DNA from 3 places in the Streptomyces sp. NPDC001480 genome. Region 3 is predicted to be linked to each of the others. Evidence: riboswitches for the same ligand, from Rfam matches in the RefSeq annotation. Region 3 holds a riboswitch; each other region holds the start of a gene.
What was found. A riboswitch is a leader RNA that binds a small molecule or an ion and turns the genes downstream of it on or off. The one in region 3 is predicted to bind cobalamin.

Region 1 (7,343 bases), on a different contig from region 3:
GGCGGTGGCGCTGACCGGCATCCTGGCGACGATGCCGTACATCGCGCTCCAACTGGTCGGCATCCAGGCCGTGCTGGACGTGATGGGCGTCGGCGGCGGCGAGAACACCAACTGGTTCGTGAAGGACCTGCCGCTGCTGATCGCCTTCGGCGTGCTGGCCGCGTACACGTACTCGTCGGGCCTGCGGGCGCCCGCGCTGATCGCGTTCGTCAAGGACGCGCTGATCTACATCGTCATCGCCGTCGCGATCATCTACATCCCGATCAAGCTGGGCGGGTTCGACGACGTCTTCGCCAAGGCGGGCCACGCGTTCAGCCAGGTCAACCCGGCGACCGGGAAGCCGCGCGGCGCGCTCGTGCCGGCGGAGGCGGGCCAGTGGACGTACGCCACGCTGGCGTTGGGCTCGGCGCTGGCGCTGTTCATGTACCCGCACTCGATCACCGCGACCCTGTCCTCGCGCAGCCGTGAGGTGATCCGCCGCAACACCACGATCCTGCCGCTGTACTCCCTGATGCTGGGCCTGCTGGCGCTGCTGGGCTTCATGGCGATCGCGGCCGGGGTGAAGGTCACCAACGGTCAGCTGGCGATCCCGCAGCTGTTCGAGGACATGTTCCCGGACTGGTTCGCGGGCGTGGCCTTCGCGGCGATCGGCATCGGCGCGCTGGTGCCGGCGGCGATCATGTCGATCGCGGCGGCCAACCTCTTCACCCGCAACATCTACAAGGACTTCATCAAGCCGGACGCCACGCCGAAGGAGGAGACCCGGGTCTCCAAGATCGTGTCGCTGCTGGTGAAGGTGGGCGCGCTGGTCTTCGTCCTGACCATGGACAAGACGGTCGCCATCAACTTCCAGCTGCTCGGCGGCATCTGGATCCTCCAGACCTTCCCGGCGCTGGTCGGCGGCCTGTTCACCCGCTGGTTCCACCGCTGGGCCCTGCTGGCCGGCTGGGCGGTCGGCATGGTGTACGGCACGTTCGCCGCGTACGGGGTGGCCTCGCCGACGCAAGCACACTTCGGCGGCTCGGCGAAGGAGATCCCCGGTATCGGTGAGATCGGCTACATCGGCCTCACGGCGTTCGTCCTGAACGTCGTGGTGACGGTGGTCCTGACCTTCGTCCTGAAGGCGGCGAAGGCCCCCGAGGGCGTCGACGAGACCAAGCCGGAGGACTACACGGCGGACGCGGGCGACCCCGGCGTCGAGGTGGAACTGCCCCCGGCGACGGCCGGAGCCTCCCACTAGAGGAGGCCCCAGCAGGCAGGGCTGCGGCGGGCCGTCGGGAAATCCGGCGGCCCGCCGTCTGGTGCGTGGGGCACACTGCGGGCCATGGACATCCAGATCCGTGAAGTGGAACCCGACGAGTACGCGGCTCTCGGCGAACTGACCGCCCGCGCCTACCTCGACGACGGCCTCCTCGACTTCGGGGAGAGCGACTGGTACCTCGGTGAGCTCAGAGACGTGGCCAAGCGAGCGGCGGCCGCCGACGTGCTGGTCGCGGTGGCGGACGGAAACGTACTCGGCGGGGTCACTTTCGTACCCTCCGGCGGGCCCATGGCCGACATCGCCGGACCGGGAGAGGCCGAGATACGGATGCTCGCGGTCGCTCGGGCGGCGCGCGGCCGGGGTGCCGGCGAGGCCCTCGTCCGTGCCTGCGTGGACCGTGCGCGGGCCGCGGAGGGGTGTGTACGGGTCGTCCTGTCGACCCAGCGCACCATGCGCGCCGCCCATCGCATCTACGAACGACTCGGCTTCGTCCGCAGCCCCGGGCGGGACTGGAACCCGATCCCGGACCTCGACGACATCACTCTCCTCACCTACGAGCTGACGCTCTGAAACCGCCCCGACACAACATCTGGGGGTGGCGTGACGGGCGAGCACAAGATGTATGCTCATGCTCGTTGTCGCCGCAGGGGAATCCGGTGCGAATCCGGAACTGTCCCGCAACGGTGTACTTGTGCATGTCTGTGCACAGGAGTCAGTCCGAGGACCTGCCGACAGCGCGCCCCGGCCGTCCGGCCCGGGTGCCTTGACGTCCGGGCCTCGTGGAGTGGGCCGGTGGACGCGACGCCGTGCGCGCTCGTGTGCTGCCCCCTGCCCTCCGCCAGGCCCCCTGCCGAGCGAGGGAGTGCCCCACGTGACCATCGCGCCAGCCGACCCGGCTTCAGCCATCCCGGCGACCGAGGCGACCCCGGTGGAGTCCGACGGTCCCGGTACCGCGCTGTTGCGGACCCTGACCGAGCTGACCGCCGACCTGCCCGACGCCGACCCCGGCCGGGTGGCCGCCGCCGCGTTGCGCGGCCGGTCCGCCCGCGCCGACGAGGCGGAACTGCGCGAACTGGCCACGGAGGCGGCCGCCGGCCTGATCTCCGAGGACCCGGCCTACTCCAGGCTGGCCGCCCGGCTGCTGACCATCAGCATCGCCGCGGAGGCCGCCTCCCAGGGCGTCACCTCGTTCACCGGGTCCGTGGCCGTCGGCCACCGCGAGGGCCTCATCGCCGACCGCACCGCCGACTTCGTACGGCTGCACGCGGCCCGCCTGGACGCGCTGATCGACACCGGCGCCGACGACCGCTTCGGCTACTTCGGCCTGCGCACCCTGCACAGCCGCTACCTCCTGCGGCACCCCCTCACCCGCAAGGTCGTCGAGACGCCCCAGCACTTCCTGCTGCGGGTGGCGAGCGGCCTCGCCGAGGACGACACAGCCCGCTCGGTCGACGAAGTGGCCGCGCTCTACGGCCTGATGAGCCGCCTCGACTACCTGCCCTCCTCCCCCACCCTGTTCAACTCCGGCACCCGGCACCCCCAGATGTCGTCCTGCTACCTCCTCGACTCCCCCAAGGACGAGCTGGACTCCATCTACGACCGCTACCACCAGGTCGCCCGGCTCTCCAAGCACGCCGGCGGCATCGGTCTGTCGTACAGCCGGATCCGTTCGCGCGGCTCCCTCATCCGCGGCACCAACGGGCACTCCAACGGCATCGTGCCGTTCCTCAAGACCCTCGACGCGTCCGTGGCGGCCGTGAACCAGGGCGGCCGGCGCAAGGGTGCCGCCGCGGTCTACCTGGAGACCTGGCACTCCGACATCGAGGAGTTCCTGGAGCTGCGCGACAACACCGGCGAGGACGCCCGCCGTACGCACAACCTCAATCTCGCGCACTGGATCCCGGACGAGTTCATGCGCCGCGTGAACGCCGACGAGCAGTGGTCCCTGTTCTCCCCGGCCGACGTGCCCGAGCTGGTCGACCTGTGGGGCGAGGAGTTCGACGCGGCGTACCGCAAGGCCGAGGCCGAGGGGCTCGCGAAGAAGACCATCCCGGCCCGTGACCTGTACGGCCGTATGATGCGCACCCTCGCGCAGACCGGCAACGGCTGGATGACCTTCAAGGACGCCGCCAACCGCACCGCGAACCAGACGGCCGAGCCGGGTCACGTCGTGCACTCCTCGAACCTGTGCACGGAGATCCTGGAGGTCACGGACGACGGGGAGACCGCGGTCTGCAACCTGGGTTCGGTCAACCTCGGCGCCTTCGTCGACACCGCGACCGGCGACATCGACTGGGAGCGGCTGGACGACACCGTCCGTACCGCCGTCACCTTCCTCGACCGCGTCGTCGACATCAACTTCTACCCGACCGAGCAGGCCGGCCGCTCCAACGCCAAGTGGCGTCCGGTGGGCCTCGGCGCGATGGGTCTCCAGGACGTCTTCTTCAAGCTGCGGCTGCCCTTCGACTCGCCGGAGGCGAAGGCGCTGTCCACGCGTATCGCCGAGCGCGTCATGCTCGCCGCGTACGAGGCCTCCGCCGACCTCGCCGAGCGCAACGGCCCGCTGCCGGCCTGGGAGAAGACGCGTACGGCCCGGGGCGTGCTGCACCCCGACCACTACGGCGTCGGGTTCACCTGGCCGGAGCGCTGGGCGGCGCTGCGCGAGCGCGTCGCGACGACCGGCATGCGCAACTCGCTGCTGCTGGCCATCGCCCCCACCGCCACCATCGCCTCGATCGCCGGCGTCTACGAGTGCATCGAGCCGCAGGTGTCCAACCTGTTCAAGCGCGAGACGCTGTCCGGCGAGTTCCTCCAGGTCAACTCGTACCTGGTGAAGGACCTCAAGGAGCTCGGCGTCTGGGACGCCCGCACCCGTGAGGCGCTGCGCGACGCGAACGGCTCGGTGCAGGACTTCGCCTGGATCCCGGCCGACGTACGGGCGCTGTACCGCACGGCCTGGGAGATCCCGCAGCGCGGCCTGATCGACATGGCCGCCGCCCGCACCCCGTTCCTGGACCAGTCCCAGTCCCTGAACCTGTTCTTGGAGACGCCGACCATCGGCAAGCTCTCCTCGATGTACGCGTACGCCTGGAAGCAGGGCCTGAAGACGACGTACTACCTGCGCTCCCGCCCGGCGACCCGCATCGCCCGCGCCGCCCAGGGCCAGGCGCAGCCCCAGAAGACAATCCCCGTCCAGCAGGTCGCCGACCCCGACGCGGTCGCCTGCTCCCTGGAAAACCCCGAGTCCTGCGAGGCCTGCCAGTAATGCCCAACCAGAACCTGCTCGACCCCGGCTTCGAGCTGACTCTCCGCCCCATGCGCTACCCCGACTTCTACGAGCGCTACCGGGACGCCATCAAGAACACCTGGACCGTGGAGGAGGTCGACCTCCACTCGGACGTCGCCGACCTCGCCAAGTTGTCACCGGAGGAGCAGCACCTGATCGGCCGGCTGGTCGCGTTCTTCGCGACGGGCGACTCGATCGTGGCGAACAACCTGGTGCTGACGCTGTACAAGCACATCAACTCCCCCGAGGCGCGGCTCTACCTGAGCCGCCAGCTCTTCGAGGAGGCCGTGCACGTCCAGTTCTATCTGACGCTGCTCGACACCTATCTGCCCGACCCGGAGGACCGCGCCGCCGCCTTCGCGGCCGTGGAGAACATCCCGTCCATCCGCGAGAAGGCCGGGTTCTGCTTCAAGTGGATCAACGAGGTCGAGAAGCTGGACCGGCTGGAGTCGAAGGCCGACCGCCGCCGCTTCCTGCTCAACCTCATCTGCTTCGCCGCGTGCATCGAGGGCCTGTTCTTCTACGGTGCCTTCGCGTACGTCTACTGGTTCCGCAGCCGGGGTCTGCTGCACGGTCTGGCCACCGGCACCAACTGGGTGTTCCGCGACGAGACGATGCACATGTCCTTCGCCTTCGACGTCGTGGACACCGTCCGCAAGGAGGAGCCGGACCTCTTCGACGACGAGCTCCAGCAGCAGGTCACCGACATGCTGCGGGAGGCCGTCGAGGCCGAGCTCCAGTTCGCGCGCGACCTGTGCGGTGACGGCCTCCCGGGTATGAACACCGACTCGATGCGACAGTACCTGGAGTGCGTCGCCGACCAGCGTCTGACGCGCCTCGGCTTCGCCCCGGTGTACGGCTCCGAGAACCCCTTCTCCTTCATGGAGCTGCAGGGTGTTCAGGAGCTGACCAACTTCTTCGAGCGGCGTCCTTCGGCGTACCAGGTGGCGGTGGAGGGCACCGTCGACCTGGACGAGGACTTCTGATCCGCGGTCTCCTCCCGTGCCTGCTGGGCCTCCCTGATCTGTCGGTCGACGCGCCGGTCGTGCGCGATGCCGATCAGTGACGGGAGGACCATCAGGACGAAGATCCCGAGGACGACGAGCATTGCGGTCAGGCCTTCTGTCTGCGCTGTAGTCATGACACCACTGTCGCGCCGGACACTGCTTACCGTGAGTGGCAGGACTGCCGTACATCTTCAAATTCCTGCCACTGCGGAGGCACACTGGCAGCATGCTGAAGAACGTGACGGCCGTGCTGCTGGACGGCGTGCACCCCTTCGAGCTCGGCGTCGTCTGCGAGGTGTTCGGCATCGACCGCAGCGACGAGGGGCTGCCGGTGTACGACTTCGCGGTCGCCTCGGCCGAGGGTCCGACACTGGGCACCGGCTGCGGGTTCACGCTGTCGACGCCGTACGGTCTGGAGCGGCTCGACGATGCGGACCTGATCGCCGTACCGGCCGGTGACACGTACATGAGCCGGGAGTACCCGCCCGCGCTGCTCGACGCGCTGCGCCGGGCCGTCGAGCGGGGTGCCCGGGTGCTCAGCGTCTGCTCGGGCGTCTTCCTGCTGGGCGCGGCCGGGCTGCTGGACGGGCGGCGCTGTGCCGTGCACTGGCGGCACTCCGACGAGCTCGCCCGGCGCTTCCCGCGCGCGGTCGTCGAGCCGGACGTGCTCTATGTCGACGAGGACCCGGTGATCACCTCGGCCGGCACCGCCGCCGGCATCGACGCCTGCCTGCACATCGTGCGCAAGGAGCAGGGCCCGGAGGTCGCCAACAAGATCGCCCGGCGCATGGTGGTGCCCCCGCACCGGGACGGCGGGCAGGCCCAGTACATCGAGCGGCCGCTGCCGAAGAGCTCCTGCGACACCGTGGGCGAGGTGCTCGCGTGGATGGAGCAGCACCTCGACGAGGAGGTCACCGTGGAACAGCTCGCGGCCCGCGCCCACATGGCCCCGCGCACCTTCGCCCGCCGCTTCCAGCAGGAGACGGGCACCACCCCCTACCGCTGGATCCTGCGCCAGCGGGTGCTGCTGGCCCAGGAGTTGCTGGAGGGTACGGACGAGACGATGGACGCGATCGCCTGGCGGACCGGGTTCGGTACGGCGGCCGCGCTGCGCCACCAGTTCGTCCGGGCGCTGGGCACGACCCCGAACGCCTACCGGCGCGCGTTCCGGGGGCCTGAGGCCGCCTGAGCGCGCGCCGGTAGCGGCAGGCGTCACACGGGGCGCGTCACCACTGAACGGGCTTGACCAGTAGCCGGTGCGGGCGGAGCGTGATGCCCACCCGGGTCGCGTCGTTCGACCCGCTGACCTGCTCGAAGCGGTACTTCGCCGACACCGCCGCGGTGATCAGGGTCAGCTGCGCCATCGAGAAGTGGTCGCTGGGGCACTTGCGGTTGCCGACGCTGAACGGGCTCATCGCGTGCTTGGGCACGTCCTTGACCCGCTCCGGCAGCCAGCGGTCGGGGTCGAACCCGAGGTGGTCCGGGTAGGAACGCGGGTCGCGCTGGATCGCGTACGGGCTGTACACGATGTCCGCCCCCGCCGGAATGCGATAGCCGCCCAGAGCGGTGTCGGTCACCGCCCGCCGCGTCAATATCCATACAGCGGGGCGCAAACGCATGGCCTCGACGACGAGATTGTTCGTGTGGGTCAGCCGCCGCACGTCGTCGAATCCGACGGGCCGGCCGCCCGTCACGGATTCGACCTCGGCGCGCACCCTGGCGGCGTGTTCCGGGTGTTCGGCGAGGACCTGGAGGAGCCACATGATCGTGGAGGCGACTGTTTCGCTTC
Region 2 (7,343 bases), on a different contig from region 3:
GGCGGGTCGGCCGGGCGGTTACCGCTCGAAGCGGGAGTGGTTCGCAAAGTCCCGGCGCCTGCACCTGCTCGAGGACCGGCTGGAACAGCAACGCGCCCAGTGCCAGGCCGGGCGCGTGCGGGTGGTGCGCGGCGGTAAGAAGCTGCTGCGCGCCCGGCACAACCTTCAGGCCGCCCACCTGACCGAGACCGGGTGGCGGCGCCGGTGGGAGGCCGCGCGCTGGTTCTGCCAGGCCGACGGCGAGTCCGGGAAGCGGTACGGCAACGAGACGATCCGGGTCAGCCCGGACGGTGAGGTGAGCATCAAACTCCCCGCGCCGCTGGCGGGCCTGGCGAACGCGCCGCACGGCCGGTTCGTGCTGGCCTGCCGGGTCGGTTTTATGCACCGGGGCGAGCAGTGGGCCGACCGGATCACCGCCAACCGGGCCGTGGCCTACCGCATGCATCACGACGTCGGCCGCGGGCGCTGGTATCTGACCGCCTCCTGGCAGAACTCGCCGGTGCAGATGGTGCCGCTTCAGGCCGCCCTGGCCGCGGGGGTGGCCGGTGTGGACATGAACGCCGATCACCTGGCCGCCTGGCGCCTGGACGAACACGGGAACCCGGTCGGTGAGCCTCGCAGGTTCGACTACGACCTGTCCGGCAGCGCACCACACCGCGACGCCCAAATCCGGCACGCCCTGATCCGCCTGCTGCACTGGGCCCAACACCATGGCCTGGCGCTCGCGATCGAGGATTTGGACTTTGGCGAAGAGAAGACCCGAGAGAAGCACGGCCGACGCAAACGGTTCCGCCGGCTGATCTCCGGCCTGCCCACCGCCAGGCTGCGCGCCCGGCTGGTGTCCATGGCCGCGGAACTCGGCATCCCCCTGGTCGCCGTCGACCCGGCCTACACCAGCCGCTGGGGCGCCCAGCACTGGCAGAAACCCCTCACCACCACAACCAGGAAGACCACGCGCCACGAGGCTGCCGCCGTGGCGATCGGAAGGCGCGCTCTGGGACACCCGATCCGGCGACGGACGGCACCGCCCCCACCGCACCGGAGTGATGCGGTGGGGCATCGGACCGTCCAGGCCGCATCGGGAGTACCGGGGCGTGAGGGAACCCGCCCCCGCATTCCCGGACCACGGACAGGATCCGTCGGCGCCGGACGCGGAGCGAAAGCGGGCGACCAGTGTGCCCACAACCGTTCGGGGCACGCGGCTGAGCACGAGTCCTGGCACCAGGACTCACTCCCGCTCAGTCTTTAGGAACGGTCGGTACGAAGGAAGGAGTCCGCCGTGACCGGTCAGCCCATCCCCGTGATCATCGACTGCGACACCGGTGTCGACGACGCCCTGGCCCTGCTGTTTGCCGTCCGCCACCCGGACCTGGAGCTGCGCGCGGTGACGTGCGTGGCCGGGAACACGGACGTCGACGGGGTTGTCCGCAACACCCTGACCGTGCTGGAGCAGGCGGGCGCGCCGGACATCCCGGTGGCCCGGGGTGCCGAGCGGCCGCTGATCGAGCCGGCCCGCTCGGCGCGGCACGTGCACGGGCACGACGGGATGGGCGACCTGGGGCTGCCCGCGCCCACCCGGGCCCCGGCCGCGGTGGACGCGGTGACGCTGCTGCACCGGGAGATCCTCGCCTCGCCCCGCCCGGTCACCCTGGTCCCGACGGCCCCGCTCACCAACATCGCGCTGCTGCTGCGCACCCACCCGGAGGTGACCGGCAACATCGAGCGGATCGTGTTCATGGGCGGCGCGGTGGCCACCGGCAACGCCACGCCGGTCGCCGAGTTCAACGTCTGGCACGATCCGGAGGCGGCGGCGGTCCTGCTCACCGCGGGGGTGCCGATCACCATGTACGGGCTGGACGTCTTCCAGCGGGTCGTCGTCCCCGGCGTCGAGGTGCGGCGGCTGCGGGCGAGTGCCGAGCCCGGTGCCCGGCTGGCCGGGGAGCTGCTCGCCCACCGGCCGACCACGCAGGGCGGTCCCGCCGAGGCCGAGGCGGCGGGCGGCCTCGGCGACGCGGGCGCGGTCTGCGCGGTCGCCGACCCGGAGGGCATCACCACCCGCCTGCTGCCCGTCGAGGTCTCCCTCGCCCCCGGTCCGGGCCGGGGCCAGACGATCGTCGACCGCCGGCCCCGGCCGGGCGAGTCGGAGATTCACGAGGGCGTCCGCGAACAGGCCCTGGTGGACGTGGCGTTGGACGTGGACGTCGACCGGTTCGTGAAGCTGTACCTGGAGACGGTCGAGCGGTAGGGCGAAAGGGACTGGGCCAGGAGGGACTAGGCCAGGAGGGGCCAGCACGGGTCGCTGACGAGGGTGTCCAGGTCGGGGGCCGTGTCCGCCGCCCAGGCCGCGTAGCCGTCGGGGCGGACCAGCACCGCCCCGGGCAGTCCGGCCACCGGTTCGGCGCGGACGGCGTCGAGGTGGGGCGGGAGGAGGCCGGCCAGGTCGAGCAGGACGGGCCTGCCGGACCGGAACAGCGACGGGTCGAGACCGGCGACCCGGTGCCCGGCGAGCGGGTGGCCGCCGGGCACGTCGTACGAGTGCGACAGCCCCGACATCAGCCCGGCCAGGTGCCGGTTGGCCTCGGGCAGGCGCATCAGGTCGGTGAAGACCTGGCGCAGCTCGATGGCGTCCGCGCCGGGGCGGGGGGCGGCGAAGACCCGCTGTGCCTGGGTGATGTGCAGGACCCAGGCCCCGGCCGGGTGCCGCTCGGCGTGGTAGGTGTCCAACAGGTCCGCCTCGGCCCGGCCGCGCAGTACGGCGGCCAGCTTCCAGCCCAGGTTGAAGGCGTCCTGCACGCCGAGGTTCAGGCCCTGCCCGCCGAAGGGCGGGTGGATGTGCGCGGCGTCACCGGCGAAGAACACGTTGCCCACCCGGTAGTGGTCGACCTGCCGGGTCGCGTCGCCGAACCGCGAGGCGTTGTCCACGGTGGCCAGGACGGTCTCCTCGCCGTACACCACGCGCAGCGACTCGGCGATCTCCTCGAAGGTCACCGGCCTGTCCCTGGGCAGGTCCTCCTCGCCCACCGTCCCGCCGGTGAACCGGTAGCGGTCGCCGCCGACCGGCACCAGCATCACCCAGCGGTCGCCGGCCTCGCGCGTGAGTGTGCTGATGTGCCCCTGGGTCTTCGGCACGAGGTCGGACACGGACGACAGCCGCACGTCGGCCAGGACCGCCGTGTACGTCCCGGGCCTGCCCGAGAAGGGCACGCCGAGCAGCTTCCTGACCGTGCTGTGCCCGCCGTCGCAGGCCACCAGGCAGCGGGCCTCGATCCGCCGGTCGCCCGCGGTCACGACCACGCCGTCCTCGGACTGCTCCACGGCCGTCAACGGGGTGTCGCGCAGCACCTTGACCCCCAGCTCCGTGGCCCGCTGTTCCAGCACCTCCTCGACCTCCCACTGCGGGATCGACAGCGGGTAGGGGTGCGCGGTGTCCCACACCGTGCAGTCCAGCGGCACGGGCAGCAGCGCGAAGTGCCCGCCCACCGGCTCGCGTGCCGTCGCCCTGGCCCGCATCGGGTCCAGCAGGCCGCGCAGCTCCAGCAGTTCCTGGGTGCGCGGCTGGACCGCCCCGCCCTTGATCTGCTCGACCCGCTGCGGCAGGCGTTCGACCACCAGCGTCTGCACGCCCGCCAGCGCCAGTTCGCAGGCCAGCGTCAGCCCGGTGGGTCCGGCGCCCGCCACGATCACGTCGGTCATCGCTCCTCCTTGGACTCGACCGAGTGCAAAGCTATACCCAGTGCAAGAAATATTCGAGTGCAAGAAACATCTTGGTGCGAGAAAAATCCGGGTGCAGATTTTTGGTACGGTGGCGGCATGACAGGGCTGCGTGAACGCAAACGCGCTCGGACCCATGCCGCTATCTCCGACGCGGCCATCGCGCTCTTCCTCGAGCACGGGTTCGACCAGGTGTCGGTGGCGCAGGTGGCGGAGGCCGCCGAGGTGTCGAAGCGGACGGTGTTCGCCTACTTCCCCACCAAGGAGGAGCTCGTCATCCACCGCCTCGCCGACCACGAGACCGAGGCCGCCCGCGTGGTGCGCGCCCGGCCGCCGGCCGTCGGGCCGCTGTCGGCCCTCCGCGACCACTTCATGGCGGGCCTGCGCGACCGCGACCCGATCACCGGCCTCAACGACGTGCCGCAGATCCTGGCGCTGACCCGGATGATCCTTCGGACCCCGGCGCTGCGCACGAGGATGGTCCGCTTCGACGAGGGCGCGGAACGCGCGCTCGCGGAGGCGCTGCGGGACACCGCCGAGGTCCCCGCGCTGACCGCGCGCCTGGCGGCCGGTCAGATGGTGGGTGCGCAGCGGCTGCTGTCCATGGACAACTTCCAGGCGGTGGCCGGCGGCCGGTCCGCCGACGACCGTTACCCGGAGGCGGTCGCCGACGCCGAACACGCCTTCACGCTGCTGTCCGAGGGGCTGGCCGCGTACGTGTGACCGGCGACGGACCCTGGAGGGCCTGTCCGGTCAGCACACCTGGTCGGTGCCGGCCGGTGCCGGTGCCGGTGCCGGTGCCGTCCAGCGTTCCTCCACCCTGGCCACCTTCCAGTAGGTCAGGGCCGCCGCCCACACCACTACGAACAGGACGACGATGGTGTAGCCGACGTTGTCCAGGTCGAGGCCCGCGATCCAGCCGGTCAGACCGTCGCGGAGGTCGAGCTTGTCGTGCAGGACGCCGACCAGCTCGATGGTGCCGATGAAGAAGGCGACGGCGATGGACAGCCCGGTGATGGTGAGGTTGTAGAAGACCTTGCGCACCGGGTTCGAGAACGCCCACTGGTAGGCGAAGTTCATGAACGTGCCGTCGAGGGTGTCGAACAGGCTCATCCCGGCCGCGAACAGCAGGGGCAGGCAGAGGATCGCGTACCAGGGCAGGCCGGCCGCCGCGCCCGAGCCGGCCATCACCATCAGCGTGACCTCGGTGGCGGTGTCGAAGCCGAGGCCGAAGAGGAAGCCCAGGGGGAACATCTGGCCGGGGCGGGAGACGGACTTCGTCAGGCGGCCGAGGACGCGGTTCATGAAACCGCGGGAGTCGAGGTGGGCCTCGAGTTCCGCCTCGTCGTACGTGCCTGCCCGCATCGCCCTGAACACGCGCAGGATGCCTGTCAGGGCGACCAGGTTGAGGGCGGCGATGAGGTAGAGGAACGTGCCGGAGATCGTCGTACCCATGAAGCCGAGGACCTGGTGGGTGCGCGAGCCCTCGTTCATCACCTTGCCGGCGAGCTGGGTGCCGCCCGCGATCAGCGCCGCGAGGACGACGACCACGCTGGAGTGCCCGAGCGCGAACCAGAAGCCCACCGACACCGGCCGCTTGCCGTCGGCCATCAGCTTGCGGGTGGTGTTGTCGATCGCGGCGATGTGGTCGGCGTCGAACGCGTGCCGCATGCCCAGGGTGTAGGCGGTGACGCCGAGGCCGATACCGAAGGCCTTGGAGCCGACCTTGTAGTGCTCGGGGACCACGAGCAGGAAGAGGATCCCGAAGGCGACGACGTGCAGGGCGACGATCACCGTCAGCAGCCCCGCCGTCCTGACCGTGTCCTCGCGCCGCCACTTGAAGGAATTTTCCGGCAGGGTCATCCGGTTCACGCTCCAGCACCTCGTGGATCACTTCGTGAGCTGCCGTGGCCGGTCTCCTGGCTTACGGGTCATGCGTCCGCCGTCCCTGCCTTCCCGGTCGTACGACCAGTGGCCCGGCGGGTGCCGGACGGGACGGGAACTCCCCGATCACAGTGGCGAGGGCCGCGTCGACATCGCATCGACTTCCCGAACACCACGGCCCGCCCACCGTAGGTGCGCGGGCGGTCGTCTGCATAGCTGCGCACCTGCGCAGGTATCGAAGATCACAGAACGGTGCCTGCGAACATGGCGGTATGCATCTCGTGCCTGCCGACCGCGCGGACCGTCGCACCATCGACGGTCACCGGGTGTGCGACGCCATCGCCGCGATCGGCGAACCCGGCCATGTGCGCGCCTGGGCCGACCGCTTCGCCCTGCTCGCCGACGCCAAGCGCCTCGCGCTGCTGCTCGCCCTGCACCGCACCGGCCCGCTCGCCGTGTCCGACCTGGCGATCGCGACGGGAATGAACGACCCCGCGGTGTCGCAGGCGCTCAGGCTGCTGCGGGCCGCGGGGGTCGTGGAGGGGGAGAAGGAGGGCCGCGTGGTCAGGTACCGGGTGGTGGACACGGAGGTCCAGGACCTGCTCGGGCACTGCGCGGCCGACGGAGGCTGACCGGACCCGGCCCTCCCGGGGCGGGGTCAGCCGCGTGCGGTTCGCTTGCGGCGGGTTGCTACGACGATGGCGGCGCCGCCGGCGAGGAGCACCGCCGCGCCTCCGGCGATGATGCCGGAGCCGCTGCCGCCACCGGTCTCGGCGAGGTCGCCGCCGCCACCGTCGGGGGTCGGGGCCGGGGTCGGGGTCGAGGTCGACTCAGAGGCGGACGGGGTCGGGGTGGCGGTGGACTTCGACTCCGAGGCGCTCGGGGTCGGGGCCGTCGGCTGGGCCGGGGCGGAGGCCGGCGTGGTGGGGGTCGGCGTGGCGGACTCGGTGGAGGTGCACTCCTTCGTGCCGCCGTTCCAGGCCGCGATCAGCTTGTCCTTGATCACCGGGTGGTCCGGGCCCTTGGGCAGGTCGCCGTGCTCGAAGCCGTCCTTGGCGTGGAGCTTGCCGTCGAACTTCACCGCGCCCCGGTACAGGTCGAGCTGCGCGAAGCAGCCCGCGTCGGGCACCGCGATGTCGAGGGAGTCGGTCTGGCCCGGCTTGACGGTCACCGAGTCGAAGTCGACGAAGACCTGCTCGCCGGAGGTGTTGAAGGAGGCACCGTGGGCGAGGTAGGAGGCCAGCGAGGCGGTGCAGGTCGAGGCGTCACCGGCGGTGCGGACCTTGATGTGGACCTTGCCGTCGCCGGTGGGCCTGAGGTTCTGGTCGTCGACCTTCACCGAGTCGAAGAAGCTGGTGCCGTCGAGCGAGAACTGGCAGCGGTCGGTACCGGTCTCCGTGCCCGCGCCCGTGCCCGGCTTGTAGGTGCCGCCGGACTTCCAGCCGTCGCCGCCGGGCGCGTCGTCGGCCAGAGCGGCGGAGGCGGCGGCGACGGAGGCCGCGCAGAGGGCGAGCGTCGCGACGCCCGTCCCCAGCAGGCGGCGCGTGGTGGCACGGATCGCTATGGACATGTGTATCCCATCAGGAGTTCTGAGAGTGCTTCAGGCAGCGTGAGGCGGCACGCGGCAGGCAGAAGCAGGTCGAGGACACCGGGCCCATTGGTCACATGCGCCACAGCGTGTGCACATGGTGGGTCGACCGGCTGAACCCTGTCAACCTGCGCCGGAACAAGGGGAGTTCGGGAAGTCA
Region 3 (7,343 bases):
AGCGACGGCTACACCAAGTTCACCGTGAACGCCGACGGCACCCTCTCCAACCCGACGGCCGTCTCCATCCCGGCCGACGGCTCCAAGCACGCACTGGTGGGTGCGGCGGTGTTCTCGGCCGACGGCTCCACCGTGTACTCGGCGGTCAACGGCCAGAACCGGGTGGTCGCCATCGACGCGGCGACCGGGACCATCAAGCAGAGCTGGGCCGTGGGCAACGCCCCCCGTGGCATCGCCATGGTCGGCGACAAGCTCTACATCAGCAACGAGGGCGGGCGTCCGGCCGAGGCCGGCGACACCACGATGAACTCCTACGGCACCCAGGTGCCGGCCGACCCGGACACCGGTGCCGCCACCACCGGCACGGTCAGCGTGATCGACCTCGCGGACCCGACCGCCGCCGTCCAGAGCATCGACGTCGGTCTGCACCCGACCGCGGTGTACGCCAAGAAGGGCGCGGTGTTCGTCACCAACACCGCCGACAACAGCGTGTCGGTCATCAACACCGCCAAGGACAAGGTCGTGCAGACCGTCGCCACCCAGCCGTGGCCGGAGGCGAAGGTCGGCTACGAGCCCGACGCGGTGACGCTCACCGACGACGGGCGCCTGCTGGTGACGCTCGGCCGCGCCAACGCGGTCGCCGTCTACCGCTACACCTCCCCGCAGCAGCCGGCCCGTTACGTCGGCCTGCTCCCCACGGACTACTTCCCCGCGGAGATCGCCACCGTGGGCAAGGAGGTGGTCGTCTCCAACACCCGTGGTGTCGACGCCCGCCGCCCCACCACCAACGCCGGGCACGGCACCCACGACACGACCTCCAGCCTGACGCAGTTCACGCTGCCGGACGACAGCGTCATCAGGTATCGGACGGCCAAGGTCTTCAAGCAGAACGGCTGGACCCCCGGCTCGGTCAAGTCGGCCAAGGGCAAGAGCCACGCGAAGCCGCTGCCTGTTCCGGCACGGCTCGGCGACCCCTCGACGATCAAGCACGTCTTCCTGCTCGTCAAGGAGAACCGGACCTACGACCAGGTCTTCGGTGACATTCCGAACGGCAACGGCGACTCGTCGGTCACGCAGTTCGGCGAGAACGTGACGCCGAACCAGCACGCTCTGGCCGAGCAGTTCGGACTGTACGACAACTTCTACGACGTCGGCACGAACTCCGCCGAGGGCCACAACTGGCTGATGCAGTCCGACAACCCGGAGTACACCGAGTCCTCGGCCGGTGAGTACACCCGCAGTTACGACACCGAGGACGACGTTCTCGGCCACCAGAGGACCGGCTTCATCTGGAGCGGTGCGCAGGCGGCCGGCAAGTCGGTTAAGGACTACGGTGAGTTCCAGTCGATCGAGAGCAAGCCGGCGGACGCGACCTGGCAGAACCTGTACTGCGACGCCAAGAACATGGAGGCGACCGGGCAGCCGACCCGGTACCCCATTCAGACGGGCTCGGCGATCCCGTCGCTGAACAAGGTGTCCGTGCCCGGCTTCCCGATGTTCGACCTCAGCGTCCCGGACATCTACAAGGAACAGATCTGGAAGCAGGACTTCGAGAAGAACGGTCCGGCGAACCTGAACATGTTCTGGTTCTCCAACGACCACACCGGTGGTCCGGCGAGCCCGGCCGCCGAGGTCGCGGACAACGACCTCGCGGTCGGCAAGATGGTCGACACCATCACGCACAGCAAGTACTGGAAGGACTCGGCGATCTTCGTCGTCGAGGACGACTCCCAGGCCGGCCTCGACCACGTCGACGGCCACCGTGCCCCGGTCCAGGTCATCAGCCCCTATGCCCAGCACGGCACCGTCGACAGCCACTACTACTCGCAGATCACGATGATCCGCACCATCGAGCAGATCCTCGGGATCCACCCGATGAACCAGATGGACAGCGCGGCCACCCCGATGTTCGGGGCGTTCACCCCGAAGCCGAACTACACGCCGTTCACGGCGCAGCCCAACCGGACCTCGCTGACCCTCGGTCTGAGCACCCAGCCCTCCTGCGGCTCGGACGATCCCGCACCGCAGGACGCAAAGGCGGCGCCCGCGCCGACGTCCGTGACGGTGCCGGCGGCCGAGCGGAAGGTCGCGGCGCAGTGGAAGACCTGGGAGTCGCACCAGCGACTGACCGGGACCAAGGCGGTGCCGGACTTCGCGAACCCGGAGCAGATGAACCGCCTCACGTGGTACGAGACGCACAACTGGACCAAGCCGTACCCCGGCGACAGCAAGATCTACGCGCCGAACGACGTGCCCGGCGCCTACCTCCCCTCGCCGGAGTCCGACGGCTGACCTGACCCGCCCCCTGAATTGCCCCTGGTCGGCGTCACCGCCGGCCAGGGGCATCTTCGGTCCCGGGCTGCTCAGTCGGCCGTCCGCAGCAGCAGCTTGCCCGTGGAGGTGCGGCCGCCCATCAGCCGGTGGGCCTCGGCCGCGTCCGACAGCGGGAACTCGGCGGTGACCGGGAGGGTCACGGTGCCGTCGACGACCGTACGGAAGGCGCGTTCGGCGAGCGAGCGCAGCGCCTCGGGCGCCGTCCGGGCGAGGGCGAGGATGGAGAAGCCGGCGACGGAACGGCCCAGCGGGTAGAGCTCGGGCTGCCCGACGTGCCACGGCTCGGCTCCGCTCGCGTTGCCGAAGGACACCAGGCGTCCGAAGACGGCCAGGGCGTCTAGCCCGCTGCGCAGGGTGTCGCCGCCCACGGGGTCGAGTACCAGGTCGACGCCCCGGCCGGCGGTGGCGCGGCGGACGTCGTCGAGGAAGGTGTCGTCGGTGAACACGTCGTCATAGCCGTGCTTGAGAGCGTGCCCGGCCTTGGCGGAGGACGAGACCACGCCGTACACGGCGCCCGCGCCCGCCGCCCGGGCCAGCTGCCCGGCCGCCGTGCCGATGCCTCCCGCCGCGCCGTGGATCAGCACGCTCTCTCCGGCGCGCAGCCGCCCGACCTCATGGAGCAGGGCGTGCGCGGTCGGCAGTACGGTGGGCAGCGCGGCCGCGGTCCGCAGGTCCAGGCCCTCGGGGAGCGGGAAGACCGTGGCGGTCTCGGCGACCACGACCTCCGCGTAGGCGCCGCCGTTGACGAGTGCGACGACTTCCTGCCCCGGACGCAGCCCTGTCACGCCGTCACCGACGGCCCGGACTCGTCCCGAGACCTCGAGGCCGGGCCGGAAGGGCAGGGATTCGACCCGGTACCCCTCGGCGCGTGCCTTGAGGTCGGCGAAGTTCACGCCGACATGGGCGGCGTCGATGGTCACCTGGCCCGGCCCCGGCTCGGGAACGTCGGCCTGGACGACCTTCAGCACCTCGGGGCCGCCGTACTCCTGGAACTCCACTGCGCGCATAGCGGAACGCACCCTCCGACGATGTTCAACGAAAAGCGAACACTGGCACCGTACGACGTTCGTCGAACACTGGGCAAGCGGCATTGAACCTCCTCGCTGTGTGCGACGTATGAGTCACCGCGGGTGGCGCGGGGTCGCCCGACCGAGAGGAAGGGCCGAACAATTTCCTTATTATCGAGCCGTGCCGTCAGCATCGAGTCCGACGACGCGGCCCTGGTGCGGCAGGCGGACGGGACGGGCGGCACCCACGGCGGCACCCGCGGCGGCGGCCATGTGCCGGGCCTGGACGGGCTGCGCGGTCTGGCGGCACTGTATGTGGTTCTCTTCCACTGCTGGCTGCTCGCCTTTCCCGGCTTTCCGAAAAACTCGGGGCCGCCCTGGCTGGGCTGGCTGATGTACGGACGCCTCGCCGTTGTCTTCTTCCTCGTACTGTCCGGATTTTCGCTGGCCATCTCCCCGGCGCGCGGTGGTTGGCGGCAGGGCGGGGTCCTCCGGTTCTTACGGCGCCGAGCCTGGCGAATCCTTCCGCCGTACTGGGCCGCACTCGCGTTGAGCGTGGTGATCGGTTACTTCGTGGTGCCCGCGTCGCATCATGGGCCGCCGAACATCAGAACGGTTCTCGTGTACGGCCTCGTCGCCCAGGATGTCCTCACGGCTCGCACGCCGAACGGTGCGTTCTGGTCGATCGCCGTGGAGGCGCAGCTCTACCTCGTCTTCCCGCTGCTGCTCCTTGTCCGGAGACGGCTGGGGGCGGTACTCCTGGTCGGGGGTGTGACGCTGCTGGTCGTCCTGCGCGGGCTGTTGGCCGACAACGCGTTGCCGGACGAAGGTGACAACTGGCTGACCCCGAATCTCGCGCCCGTGTTCGTCGCCGGTCTGGTCGGCGCGGGAATCATCGTCGCGGGAGAGAAGGTCCGACGCATGCCCTGGCACTGGCTCGCCGCTCTGGCCGCCGTGCCGGTGATACTGCTCATCGCCGTCCAAGGATCGGCCTGGACGACAAAGCACTACTTCTGGATGGATCTCGCCGTCGCACCGGCCATGACGATGTTTCTGGCGGCGATCGCCACCGGGCGGCCGGCATGCGTGATGCGACTGCTGGCCATGCGGTCCATGCGTAGCCTCGGTGACTTCTCGTACAGCCTTTACCTCATTCATCTGCCGATCGTCATGGTCGTCGTCCGGAAGATCGCCCCGCAGTACGTGTCGGCCGGACTGCCCACGTTCTGTTTCACGTTGGTCCTGGGGCTGCCCGCTTCGGTGCTGTCGGCTCGGCTGTTCGCGCGGCTCTTCGAGCTTCCCTTCAAACGAAACCGGTCCTGGAAGTCCATGCTCTCGCCGGCACGTTCACGCTGACCCACCGGGCCCCATGCGGTCTTGGCCGTGTCCGCGTCACTGCGGTACGGTCTGTCCGATATTGACGACGGCGAGACGGAAGCCGGTGGGAATCCGGCACGGTCGCGCCACTGTGTGCCAGACGCCCTCCGGGGCGTCCGGCGAGTCAGACCCGTGGCCGTCGTCCTGTGCACCACCGAGATGGGACGCGAACTCCCAGAGGAGGCACTGCCATGGCGCAGTCCGTCGCCCAGCCGACAGCCACCACTCCCGCCATCCCCGCCAAGCTGCCGCTGAAGGCGATAGCCCCCTGGGCGGTCTTCTTCGGCATCCTGATGCTGGTCCTGCTGTACTTCGTCGGCGCCGAGCAGGGCGCCACCTCCGTGCTCAACGGCACGGACGTCCACGAGTGGGTGCACGACGCCCGCCACCTGCTCGGCTTCCCCTGCCACTGACGCGAGGGACGCCGCACGCCCATGAATTCCGCAACGGTAAGAAATCTCCTCGTGCGGGGCATGCTCGCCGGCCTGGCCGCCGGCGTGCTCGCCCTGGTCGTCGCCTACCTCCTCGGTGAGCCGAATGTCGACAAGGCGATCAGTTTCGAGGACGCCCACTCCCACGAACACGAGATGGAGGTCGTCTCCCGCTCCCTCCAGTCCACCGCCGGCCTCGCCACCGGCGTCCTGGTCTACGGGGTCGCCTTCGGCGGCATCGCCGCGCTCGCGTACTGCTTCGCGCTGGGCCGGATCGGCCGCTTCAGCCCACGGGCGACGGCTCTGCTGCTGTCCGGCTGCGCCCTGCTCGCCGTGTACGTCGTCCCGTTCCTGAAGTACCCGGCCAACCCGCCGTCCGTCGGTGAGCCCGACACCATCGGCAAGCGGACCACCCTGTACTTCCTGATGATGCTGCTCAGCATCCTTCTCGCGATCGGAGCCACCCTCCTGGGCAAACGCCTGGCGCCCGCTCTGGGCACCTGGTGGGCGACGGTGGCCGCGGTGGCCGCGTTCGTCGTCGTGATCGGACTGGCGTACGCGTTCCTGCCGGTCGTCAACGAGGTGCCGAAGGACTTCCCGGCCACCCTGCTGTGGCGGTTCCGCCTGTCGGCCCTGGCCGTCCAGACCGTCCTGTGGGGCGGATTCGGCCTGCTCTTCGGCGAGTTGGCCGAGCGGCAGCTCAATCCCGAACCCGCGGCGGCCCGGTCCGGGCGGACGGCTCCCACCCCGAACTGAACGCTTCCGGGACACGGGAGGGAGGGTCTCAGCGCGCCGAGACGGTGGCCGACGCGGCCAGCGGCTGCCCGAGCCGCAGATTCCACCGTCCGGCCCGCCCACTGAGCTCCGTGGCCGTCAGCGGCGGTACGTCCAGCCGCCAGAAGGCGGACGCGGGCAGGCCCAGTACGTGAACGGCCGCGGCCCGTACGACTTCCGGCTCGACCACGGCGAGCGTACGGCCGTCCGTGTCCTGCGCGGTGTCCAGCCAGTGCCCGACCCGCTCGCACACGTCCCGCACCGACTCCCCGCCGTGTCCTGCCCAGCCGGGATCGGCGAGCCAGTGGCCCACTGCCTCCGGCTCGGCCGCCGCCACCTCGTCAAGGGTGCGGCCTCGCCAGCGGCCCACGTCCAGACCGCGCAACTCCGGCGTCTCCACGACGTCCAGGCCGAGCGCCGCCGCCGTCTCCCGGCAGCGCGCACCCGGGGACGTGGCCACCCGGGCCGGCGAGGGCAACGACCCGGCCGCCGAGCGGGCGCGGGCCGCCCCGGCGTCGTCCACCGAATCGCCGTCGTAGAAGCGGGCCTGGCGCAGCGACGGGCTCGTCGCGGCCGAGACGAAGGTGACGCGGCTGGTCACGTGGCTGCTCCTCCTGCGGTCGGCATGGGACGCGGATCGCCTGCCTCGGTCGCGAACATAACAGGCAGGTGTTCTACCGCGCGCCGGCGGCGTGACGAGGAGGCCGCCGACGATGGTGCGGACGGGGGTTCAGGTCGCGCAGGACGTCGGCGGGGCAGTGGGCGGGGCCCTGGTCCCAGACGGTGAGGTCGGCGAAGCGACCGGGGGTGAGGGTGCCGCGCAGGTCCTCCTCGCCCGTCAGCCGGGCGACGTTGACGGTGTGCAGGGCGAGGGACTCTTCGTAGGTGATGGCGTGCTCGGGGCCCCGGACGCCGATGACGGTCTGCCGGGTGGTCATGCCCCAGACGGAACGCATGGCGCCGAACTGGCCGACGGGGAAGCCGGATCCGGTGCTGACCTGCGTGCCCAGGTCGAGCCAGCCCCGGGCCGGGAAGAGCCGGGCCACGCGTTCCGGGCCTCAGAAGCCCTCTTCCACCTCGGCGCTGTCGTGCAGCAGTGGCTGCCGGATGGTGACGGGGATGCCCAGGGCCACGGCACGGGCGCGCTGTTCGGGGCCGGCCAGGCCGCCGTGCTCCATCACCAGCGTCCCGGCGGGCAGGCCCGGGTTGCGCCGGAGGACACGCTCGTAGACGTCCAGCAGGACACGGACCGCGCGGACGGCCTCGGCCAGCGCGTCGGGCAGGTCCTCCACCTGGGCCGCGCTGGTCATACCGAGCGCCGAGACGAGGACACGGACCGGTGCTCAGCGCGCCGGCCTCGCGGGCGGCCAGCATCGCCGCGTAGTCGTCGAGGGAGTACCGCGCAGTCGCGCACGGTGCC

Region 1: another riboswitch for cobalamin. It lies ahead of ACFY01_RS27335 (ribonucleoside-diphosphate reductase subunit alpha); the one in region 3 lies ahead of ACFY01_RS29925 (CbtB-domain containing protein).
Region 2: another riboswitch for cobalamin. It lies ahead of ACFY01_RS21930 (HoxN/HupN/NixA family nickel/cobalt transporter); the one in region 3 lies ahead of ACFY01_RS29925 (CbtB-domain containing protein).

What each region holds. Positions count from the first base shown of each region.
Region 1 covers NZ_JBIAVX010000011.1:151,531-158,873, reverse strand. The annotation lists gene mctP (monocarboxylate uptake permease MctP) at 1-1,240, shown strand, start outside; gene ACFY01_RS27340 (GNAT family N-acetyltransferase) at 1,325-1,831, shown strand; cobalamin riboswitch at 1,877-2,009, shown strand; gene ACFY01_RS27335 (ribonucleoside-diphosphate reductase subunit alpha) at 2,133-4,526, shown strand; gene ACFY01_RS27330 (ribonucleotide-diphosphate reductase subunit beta) at 4,526-5,533, shown strand; gene ACFY01_RS27325 (hypothetical protein) at 5,446-5,688, opposite strand; gene ACFY01_RS27320 (GlxA family transcriptional regulator) at 5,781-6,743, shown strand; gene ACFY01_RS27315 (cytochrome P450) at 6,781-7,343, opposite strand, start outside.
Region 2 covers NZ_JBIAVX010000008.1:329,108-336,450, reverse strand. The annotation lists gene ACFY01_RS21950 (IS200/IS605 family accessory protein TnpB-related protein) at 1-1,249, shown strand, start outside; gene ACFY01_RS21945 (nucleoside hydrolase) at 1,280-2,245, shown strand; gene ACFY01_RS21940 (FAD-dependent oxidoreductase) at 2,272-3,693, opposite strand; gene ACFY01_RS21935 (TetR family transcriptional regulator) at 3,811-4,434, shown strand; gene ACFY01_RS21930 (HoxN/HupN/NixA family nickel/cobalt transporter) at 4,465-5,574, opposite strand; cobalamin riboswitch at 5,603-5,787, opposite strand; gene ACFY01_RS21925 (ArsR/SmtB family transcription factor) at 5,868-6,227, shown strand; gene ACFY01_RS21920 (LAETG motif-containing sortase-dependent surface protein) at 6,254-7,165, opposite strand.
Region 3 covers NZ_JBIAVX010000012.1:334,367-341,709, forward strand. The annotation lists gene ACFY01_RS29910 (alkaline phosphatase family protein) at 1-2,292, shown strand, start outside; gene ACFY01_RS29915 (zinc-binding alcohol dehydrogenase family protein) at 2,364-3,341, opposite strand; gene ACFY01_RS29920 (acyltransferase family protein) at 3,558-4,697, shown strand; cobalamin riboswitch at 4,729-4,873, shown strand; gene ACFY01_RS29925 (CbtB-domain containing protein) at 4,910-5,131, shown strand; gene ACFY01_RS29930 (CbtA family protein) at 5,153-5,905, shown strand; gene ACFY01_RS29935 (histidine phosphatase family protein) at 5,934-6,524, opposite strand; gene ACFY01_RS29940 (amidohydrolase family protein) at 6,598-6,969, opposite strand; gene ACFY01_RS29945 (hypothetical protein) at 6,982-7,233, opposite strand; gene ACFY01_RS29950 (hypothetical protein) at 7,230-7,343, opposite strand, start outside.